Regions from separate parts of the Priestia sp. GS2 genome, predicted to be linked through region 3. Evidence: riboswitches for the same ligand, from Rfam matches in the RefSeq annotation. Region 3 holds a riboswitch; each other region holds the start of a gene.
What was found. Region 3 has a riboswitch for S-adenosylmethionine ahead of V2145_RS17900 (methionine ABC transporter ATP-binding protein). Riboswitches for the same ligand answer to the same signal wherever they lie in the genome.

Region 1: linked by a shared signal. The riboswitch ahead of V2145_RS13475 (hypothetical protein) and the one ahead of V2145_RS17900 (methionine ABC transporter ATP-binding protein) in region 3 are both predicted to bind S-adenosylmethionine.
Region 2: linked by a shared signal. The riboswitch ahead of mtnK (S-methyl-5-thioribose kinase) and the one ahead of V2145_RS17900 (methionine ABC transporter ATP-binding protein) in region 3 are both predicted to bind S-adenosylmethionine.
Region 4: linked by a shared signal. The riboswitch ahead of V2145_RS08860 (M14 family zinc carboxypeptidase) and the one ahead of V2145_RS17900 (methionine ABC transporter ATP-binding protein) in region 3 are both predicted to bind S-adenosylmethionine.

What each region holds. Positions count from the first base shown of each region.
Region 1 is NZ_JAZGJX010000001.1:2,622,480-2,624,684, reverse strand. Features, by position in the region: gene V2145_RS13480 (M48 family metallopeptidase) at 1-545, opposite strand, end outside; SAM riboswitch class I at 811-912, shown strand; gene V2145_RS13475 (hypothetical protein) at 981-1,229, shown strand; gene V2145_RS13470 (VOC family protein) at 1,612-2,205, opposite strand, start outside.
Region 2 is NZ_JAZGJX010000001.1:2,581,804-2,584,008, reverse strand. Features, by position in the region: gene mtnK (S-methyl-5-thioribose kinase) at 1-1,089, opposite strand, end outside; SAM riboswitch class I at 1,190-1,358, opposite strand; gene V2145_RS13290 (carbon-nitrogen family hydrolase) at 1,451-2,205, opposite strand, start outside.
Region 3 is NZ_JAZGJX010000001.1:3,490,803-3,493,007, reverse strand. Features, by position in the region: gene V2145_RS17910 (toprim domain-containing protein) at 93-443, shown strand; gene V2145_RS17905 (thioredoxin family protein) at 457-756, shown strand; SAM riboswitch class I at 900-1,006, shown strand; gene V2145_RS17900 (methionine ABC transporter ATP-binding protein) at 1,117-2,145, shown strand; gene V2145_RS17895 (methionine ABC transporter permease) at 2,135-2,205, shown strand, end outside.
Region 4 is NZ_JAZGJX010000001.1:1,684,506-1,686,710, forward strand. Features, by position in the region: gene V2145_RS08855 (hypothetical protein) at 29-334, shown strand; SAM riboswitch class I at 691-799, shown strand; gene V2145_RS08860 (M14 family zinc carboxypeptidase) at 924-2,205, shown strand, end outside.

The DNA of each region.
Region 1 (2,205 bases), 870 kb from region 3:
GAGTCAGGTGCATCTGCTGCTTGCTTTTTCACTGCTTTTAATGCTTCGTTGAATTTTTCACCTGCTCGTCCTTGGTACCATTCTGTTAAAAGGCTTTGAATTCCTTCGTTTGTTTCTTGTTCAGACCAAGATGATGGCACTGTTGCGATAAATTTAGCGCGGAACGTCATCTCAGGTTGCTCAACATCATCACGAACAATGTTTAAGCGATATTGACGGCCTAAATATGAAAATTTGTCATCGTTTTCAAAAGATGCCGTTTTTGCTTTAGGTGCAGCTGTAGGTTTGTTCTCAGCTTTTGCTTTTTCAGCTTTTTTTGCAGCCGGTTTTTTTGTTTCAGTTGGTTGGTTACCACCGTTGAGTTGTTTTAAAATCCAAGTCGCTTTACGAGAAATAACAGAGCGAACGTTGTGCTCGTTTAGGCCTCGTGGGATAATTACGGTTACCCCTTCATTGTCACAAATTTGGACCGTAATATCGGTTTTATTTGGAACGACTTTAATTTTGTAGTCAATTGTTTGATTGCCAATTTGATACGTATACATATAGTTTTTCGTGCTCCTTTCTACAAATCTTCATTTTATAAGCAAAGGTAGAGTTTGGTCAAATGAAAGAATAATCAGAAAAAAAGGCTGAGAGCTTAATTAATGACTTACATCACGTTTTTTATTAGTTTTTACGTAAAGAAAAGAAAATATTCTTGCTTTACTACGCATAGATTAAAAAGAGTGACAAAACTGAAAAAAAGAAAAATTTAAAAAATATCCTTGCTAAACAGGAGATATTTGGTATAATGAAATCTAATTTAAAAAGTTATCACGAGTGGACGAGAGATCTGGCTCTACGACTCCACAGCAACCTACCAATGTAAGGTGCTCCTACCAGCAAAGCATTAGCTTTGGGTGATAAGACGGGTGAAAGCTCATTTTGCATCTAAAGCAAAATGAGCTTTTTTAATTTTAGTAGAAGGAGAGATACGGATGACACAAACAATTATAAAGAATCATGAAGAAGTACTAAACGATGTTTTAAAGCAATTGAGGGAAATTAATGATTTTACCTGTAGAAAGCTTGAGACGTTTTACGAAATTGTCGTGAAGAGCGAGAAAGATACGTACGCTATTGGAATTGATTGCAAAGTAGTGGAGAGCTACACAGAAGAAGACTTAAAAGAAGCTTGCATAGCAAAATTGAAGCGAGTTGGATGGCTAAAAGGTACATACGCTTAAAGCTGTATTCATATCAATTGCAGTCATGTCTACAATCATGGTAAGATGCTTATCTTCTTTCTTTTCGTTTTTCGTTGAAAAGGGAGGGTATTTGTCGAAATTTTTACACAAAATAACCGTTACAACTTGTTTGAAATTGTGGTAAGGTATAAAACAAGAATATTCGAACAATTTAAAAAGGAGGTTTAGCATGGAGCTGTTGATTGAACATGGAAATGATGAAGGTAGCGAACAATTTATTGATCGCGTACTGGACTTCTTAGAGGACGATGAATAAAAGTGTAGGAGCTCGTTTCTACGCTTTTTCTTATGTGCTGAAGGAATAAGTCGCCAAAGAAAAAAGAGCTTATATCGAGCGAGAAACGCGATATAAGCTCTTTCGTTATTTTCTGAACCAAAACGTCCCGCCTTGAACCTTACAGTTAGTTTCCACGTTGCTATTTGTGCATTTTACAATAAAAGGTCGCTCGCCGACTTTATATAACGTATCGTTTACAATGCCTTGGTTTGCTTGGGAAAAAATGAATGTTACATCATTTGTATATAGCTTTAGGCAGGTAGCTTGAAGCGATGGGTCGTTGTAACTCTCCCCCATGTTAGCATCCAATAAGTGAGCCCACTTCCTAGCAGTGGCCTTGACATCGTGTACAGCGCAGTATATAGCATCCATATGAAGGTAGCCTAATGGATGAGCAAATGCAGATTGCAGGGATTTTATGCGCTCTTGATCGCTTTGCTCCCACTCGATAAAAAAGGGCAAAGGAAGAGAGGATGGGTTAGGATCTTTTAGAAAGCCCATTTTCCACTTCAAGAGCTCTCCATTTTTTGTTTTACGAGAAGCATCAATAATTGTATCCATGTGAAACCCTTTTTCATAAAGCTGTTGTTGAAGCATGTGTAGATTTGAGGTGCGAAATGCCAAGTGTCCAAATTGTCCTGTAGAAGTTTGTTCTTGGTGTAAGCGATGAATCAGTGG
Region 2 (2,205 bases), 910 kb from region 3:
TTTTTGAACATTTAAGCGATTGTCGTCAGGCAATGAATCGATATCCGCTACGTGTGCTAATCCAATTGTACGTCGAATTAACTCGCATCCTGCGTAGCCAACCGCATCCGTCCAGGTTTGTTGTAAAATATAGTCGGAATAGTTTGGATTTTTAGTGAATGGTTCCACCTCAGATTCAGCCCAAAGTCTTTGCCATGTTGTTTGGAAAACATCCCACGTTTTAGCGATATGATCAAAAAGTAGACTGCGATTTTGTGAAGGACGAGACAAAGCATTAAGCAGCAAGTTGGCCACAAATTGTCCTAAGTCAAAGCCAAATGGGCCATAGAATGCAAACTCAGGGTCAATTACTTTTGTTTCGTATTCACTGGCAAAAATGCTACCTGTGTGCAAATCGCCGTGCACAAGCGTTTGGCTACTTGTTAAAAACTTTTGTTTAAGCTTAGCGACTTCAAGCTTGGTTTCTTCATCTGCCCATAAGTCTTCTACCTCGCTTCTAAGCGTTTCTTCAAATTCATTTGTATCATAATCAAAAAACGGATCTGTAAACACTAAGTCTTCGGTAATATTGCATAAATCGGGATTGATATATTGAGCAACCAGCTCTTTTTTCTCCTGAGGCTTAATTGCAAAATCAGACGTCTTAAACGCGATATGAGCCAAAAACTTACCGACATGTTCTGAAAGAAGTGGATAGGCTTCTCCTTGGATTAATCCTGTACGAGAAATTGTAAGGTGAGACAGGTCTTCCATAACCGTGACAGCTAACGTTTCATCATGGTAGTAAACCTCTGGAACGAGTTCGGGTGTTAAGCTCCCAAACTGTTTGAGCGCATTGCTTTCAATCGTTGCGCGCTTGAGTGATAAAGGCCAGCTTTCTCCTACAACTTTCGCATAAGGAAGAGCTTGTTTTACAATGACAGACTTATTGGTTTGGTCGTTTACAATATAAAAAACGAGATTTAAATTGCCGTCACCAATTTCACGAGCCGTAAGAGCTTCGCTTTCGGAAAATAACTTCAGTTGTTTTACAAGTTTAATTGCTGTCATTTCATTTAGTGGCTCATATGTATAAGTTGTTATTGTCATTTTTATCTACCTCCATAAAAAATAAAAGTATAACCGGAGGCTTTTAAAACATATAAAAGCCTCTTTCGGTGAGTGAAAGAGGCTTGATGATCATTCAAACCTCTTATCTGCCAGAAAAATTTCTCTTTCTGTTGGAATTAGCACCGTGCCTTCATAAAACAACGAATTGTTTTATAGCGCTAAAAAAGCTGCGCTCCATTTTACAATGGTATTACGGTCGGTTGCTGGGCGTCATAGGGCCAAATCCCTCAGCCAACTCTTGATAAGAGTAAAGATATTATTTAATTTTGATTTATTTGACTTATTAGTAACTTCTGGAGAACATCTTATCATGTGAATTTTTGGATGTCAACAGCGAGATTTAATAAAATTCTGTACGACGATCTGTAAAGACCGGAATTTGTTCTCGGATTGTTTTTACGGTTGATAAGTCAATAGCTGCTGTTAGTATTTCTTCGCTCTCGCCTGCTTCTGCAATAATTTCTCCCCAAGGGTCAATGATTAACGAGTGACCAGCAAACGTGTTAGCGGGGTCATCTCCAGAGCGGTTGCAAGCAACCACGTAGCATTGGTTTTCAATGGCTCTGCTCACTAGAAGCGCTTTCCAATGAGCAAGTCTTGGTTTTGGCCATTGGGCAACGACAAAAAGGAGTTCTGCACCTGCGCTTGTATGAACGCGAATCCATTCTGGAAAGCGAATATCGTAGCAAATAACACCTGCGCATAGTGAGTTTTCGAGGGTAAAGATGTTTTTATCTTCACCTGGTTGTAAAAATAAGTGCTCATTCATCAATTTGAATAAATGTAGTTTGTTATATTGAGCGACCTCCTCACCTTCACGATTAAAGACATACATTGTATTCGTAACACCATCTTTTGTTTTTTTAGCAACTGATCCAGCAATGATATTTATGCTGTGCGTTTTTGCGAAAGCGGAGAAAAAGCTAGTCGCTTGCTTTCCTTCAGAGTCCGCGATAGCGTCGAGGTTCTGTAAATCATAAGATGTATCAAAAAGTTCTGGCAATATAAGAATATCTGGAGATTCAAGCAGTGCTTCTTTCATTTTTTTTTCAGCATGCTCGTAATTTTCTTTAGGATTTCCAAATGCAAGATTAA
Region 3 (2,205 bases):
TTAAAAAACAGGGGAACTGTGTTACATTAACGAATATTGTATAGCATAAAGGAATAACGTTACTATACAACTGATAATTATAGGTGATGACGATGCGTTTAATAGAAATTGAAAAAGTAATTATTGTAGAAGGTAAGTCTGACAAAAAGAGAATCGAGAGCATTATTAATGAACCTATTGAGATTATTTGTACAAATGGAACCATTAGCTTGTCAAAGCTAGATGAGATTATCGATTCCACATATGATAAAGATGTGTACATCTTAGTCGATTCAGATGATTCTGGCAATAAATTACGAAAACAGTTTAAAAAAGAACTCCCAGAAGCGGAGCACCTTTATATCGATAAAATGTATCGCGAGGTAGCGGCGGCACCAAGAAATCACATTGCTACGGTGCTCTTAAGTGCTAATATAGATGTTAACGCAGAATTTTTAATATAGAAGGATGAATAACATGGAAGAATGGACAGAAGAGCAGCTAGACGAAAAGCTAAATAAAGACGAGCGTACCGTCATTTTTTTTCATACCCCCCTTTGTGGAACGTGCCAATTAGCTAAAAAAATGTTAACAGTAGCGGAGGCGGTTATTCCAGAGTTAACAATTGGAATGAGTAATTTAAATTATATGCCTGCTAAAGCTTCTTTGCTTGAAATTGAAAGTGTTCCATGCTTAATTGAATTTGAAAATGGCGAAATGAAACAGAAGCTTTATGCTTTTCACTCCGTTGAACACGTAATAGAACGTCTTAGCTAAATAAGTATTTGTTTACAAGTGTGCATGGGATTATTATCCTATGCATATTTTTGTTGACACCCTTTCTGACACATGCTAGAATCACAAACATAAATGAATGAATATTTAATGAAAACAAAATAATTTTAATAATTTGTCGTTAACTCTTATCAAGAGAGGTGGAGGGACTGTGCCCTGTGAAACCCGGCAACCGTCAGACTAACTGAAATGGTGCCAATTCCTGCAAAGCATAAGCTTTGAAAGATGAGAGAAAGGATTTAATCATAAACCTTTCTGCTCATGTGTAGAAAGGTTTTTTTATTTTCAAAAAGCAAGGACACACTAAGCAGACAGAGCAAGTCAACAAAGAAGGTGAAGAAGATGATTACGTTACAAGATGTAACAAAAATATATGATGCTAAAAGTGGAAAAGTTACGGCTGTTGATCAAGTTAATTTGTCAGTAGCAAAAGGTGAAATCTTCGGTATCATTGGATACAGTGGGGCAGGGAAAAGCTCCCTTATTCGCTTATTAAATGGTTTAGAAACACCTACTTCTGGAACTGTCGAAGTGGCAGGGAACCAAATTGGAAAGGTTAAGGGTGCTAAGCTTAGACAAGCTAGACAGGAAATTAGTATGATTTTCCAACATTTTAATTTGCTTTGGTCTCGTACCGTTCAGGAAAATATTGCGTTCCCGCTTGAAATTGCAGGTGTTTCTAAAGGTAAACGAGCAGAACGTGTAAACGAGCTTATTAAATTAGTCGGATTGGAAGGGAGAGAAAACGCCTATCCATCTCAGCTAAGCGGTGGACAAAAGCAGCGTGTAGGGATTGCAAGAGCGCTAGCCAACAACCCAAAAGTTCTATTATGCGACGAAGCAACATCAGCACTTGATCCACAAACAACAGATTCAATTTTAGATTTGTTAGTTGATATTAATGAAAAGTTAGGTTTAACGATTGTTTTAATTACTCATGAAATGCACGTTATCCGTAAAATTTGTCATCGTGTAGCCGTGATGGAAAATGGGAAAGTAGTTGAACAGGGAGAAGTACTTGAAGTGTTCCGTAAACCACAGCAAAATATTACAAAACGATTTGTACAGCAAATCTCAGAGCCAGAAGAAACGTTTGAGACAGTTGAACAGGTGAAAGAACTTTATCCGAGTGGTCAAATTGTTCAGCTTACATTTGTAGGTGGAAAAGCAGAGCAACCGCTCATTACGAGTATTTTAAAAGCGTTCGATGTCACGATTAACATTTTACAAGGGAAGGTCTCTTATACACAAACAGGCTCTTACGGAACTTTGTTTATCCATTTAGACGGTGAAAAGGTAGAGGTTAATAAAGTAATCGAGTACATCCGTGAACAACAGGTAGAAATTGAGGTGATGACGGATGCTAACTGAATTATTTCCAAACGTAACGTATGATAAGTTCAGCGCAGCAACGATTGAAACACTGTATAT
Region 4 (2,205 bases), 1.8 Mb from region 3:
TAAATTAATTAGAGAGCGAGGGAAGCATATGGGACTTGATATGGAGATGTACGGTAAAGAAGATCGGTATCTTGATTTTAAAGAGATTGAAGAGTCATTACATGGTGCTCTATTTCACACAAATAATAACTGGGGAAGTTATTTGTATTTGAGAAAAATTAGAGATTACTATTTGACTAATGTAGAATTTAATCGAGGCGAAATTGATAAATTTATAAAGGATTTAGAGAACATAAAAATATTTATCCCTGGAGATTATCATCCAGCATTGAGCAAATTAATAAGGGTATTGAGCAATCATGAAATTCAGAAAATATCTATAGTAGGAGACTAGTGGATAAATCAACGATGTATAGAAAGATGTATAAACAATAAATTTAACACTTAAACAATCCCTTCTATTTCAAAGGCTTGTCTAAGTGCTTGGTTCCTATAGGAGACCTTATATAAATTAAATAACTTTATTTATCTATAAATGTTATTATCTAGATTATGAATATAAATACAAGCTGGAATGTTTATGAAAAATAGGTCAGTTGTAGCTTACGCTTTAATCTTCTACCATTGTGATTTCCACGAAATAAGAACTACTGTATTTAGTACATATAATCAAAAAGTATCATTTTCCTTTTTGTGTATTGACTCTAAGTGTGATTAGGATATAATTTACATTAATTTCATAGATTTACTTCTTTATCAAGAGCAGGTGGAGGGACAAGCCCGATGAAACCCGGCAACCGGTCGACATTGATTCGACACGGTGCTAATTCTTGCAGCTTTTAGAGCTGGGAGATAAGGAAGAGGAATATTGTCTTTATGATACAAAGCCTCTTTCTTAGGAAAGGGGCTTTTTTGTATGGAGAAAGGAGGATTTCTAAAGACAAAGCCATTGTATAAAAACAAAATACTGAAGGAGAATGAAAATGAAACGACCGATTATATCAACATTACTAAGCCTCTCTTTATTTACTGGAGCACTTCCAGCGGCTGATGTACTTGCAGAAAGTAATAAGTCAGGCGAAAGAAAACATAGCCTGTTCAACACAGAAAAATACGACTACATAACGTATGACGCACTTAAACAAAAACTGACTAACTATGCAAAGACAAGCAGCAGAGTTAATTTAAGTATTACAGGTAAGTCATCTACTGGCAAAGACTTATATACCGTTACGATAGAAGATTCAGAGTCTAAGAGTTCCGCTGAGAAATATAAAACGCTCCGTAAACTAATGACTGATAACCCTGTAAAAGCTCAGCAATATTTGAAAGATAATCCTGATGTAAAAGCACCCATATTAATTCATGCATCTATACACGGTACAGAGTTCGTAGGCACGGATGCGGTTATCGATCTGATTGAACGTTTTGGTTATGAAAACGACAAGGAAACGAAGGAGATTTTAAAAAATTTTACGTTAATTATAAATGTCAATGCTAATCCAGATGGAAGAATAGATGCAACAAGGTTTAACGCTGAGGGAGTTGATTTAAATCGAGATTTTGTAACACAATCGCAGCTAGAGACAAAAGCGGTGGTTAAACAAATTGTAGATTATAACCCGTTACTTCTCTTAGATCTTCATGGATACGTGAAACAGAGGGGAGCTGCTAAACATCCTGGCCTCATTCTTCCAGGAACACCTCCTCATAACCCGAATTATGAATATGATCTGTTATATAAATGGATGAACAAACAAGCGGAAGCGATGGAATCAGAACTAGTAAGTGAAAGAGAAAACTACGAATCTGAACTCTATCAAACGATGGAGGGGACGCATATTCCATTAAGAGATTCAGCCTCCGGATGGGACGTGTATCCGCCGATTTACACACCCGCTTATGCAATGCTGCATGGGGGCTATGGATATACACTTGAAGCGCCAACAAACGATTGGGATGGTGTGAAGTGGCAAGTCGATGCTGTTTCAGGCGCATTGAAGTTTGCTCTTCAAAATAAACAGGGCATGCTTAGTGACCAGATTGAAGTTTTTGTTCGGGGGGCCAAAGGGGAACATCCAAATAATGAAGAACATTTCTATCCTGAAGCTTATGTGATACCAGAAAACAAAGAAGATAATTCAGTAGTGTTAAAGGCTGTTCAGCATTTAGTAGACAATGATGTGAAGGTGGAAAAAAGTAATCAGTCCTTTACCTTGGATGGAAACCGCTATGAAAAGGGAACGTATATAGTAGATATGGACC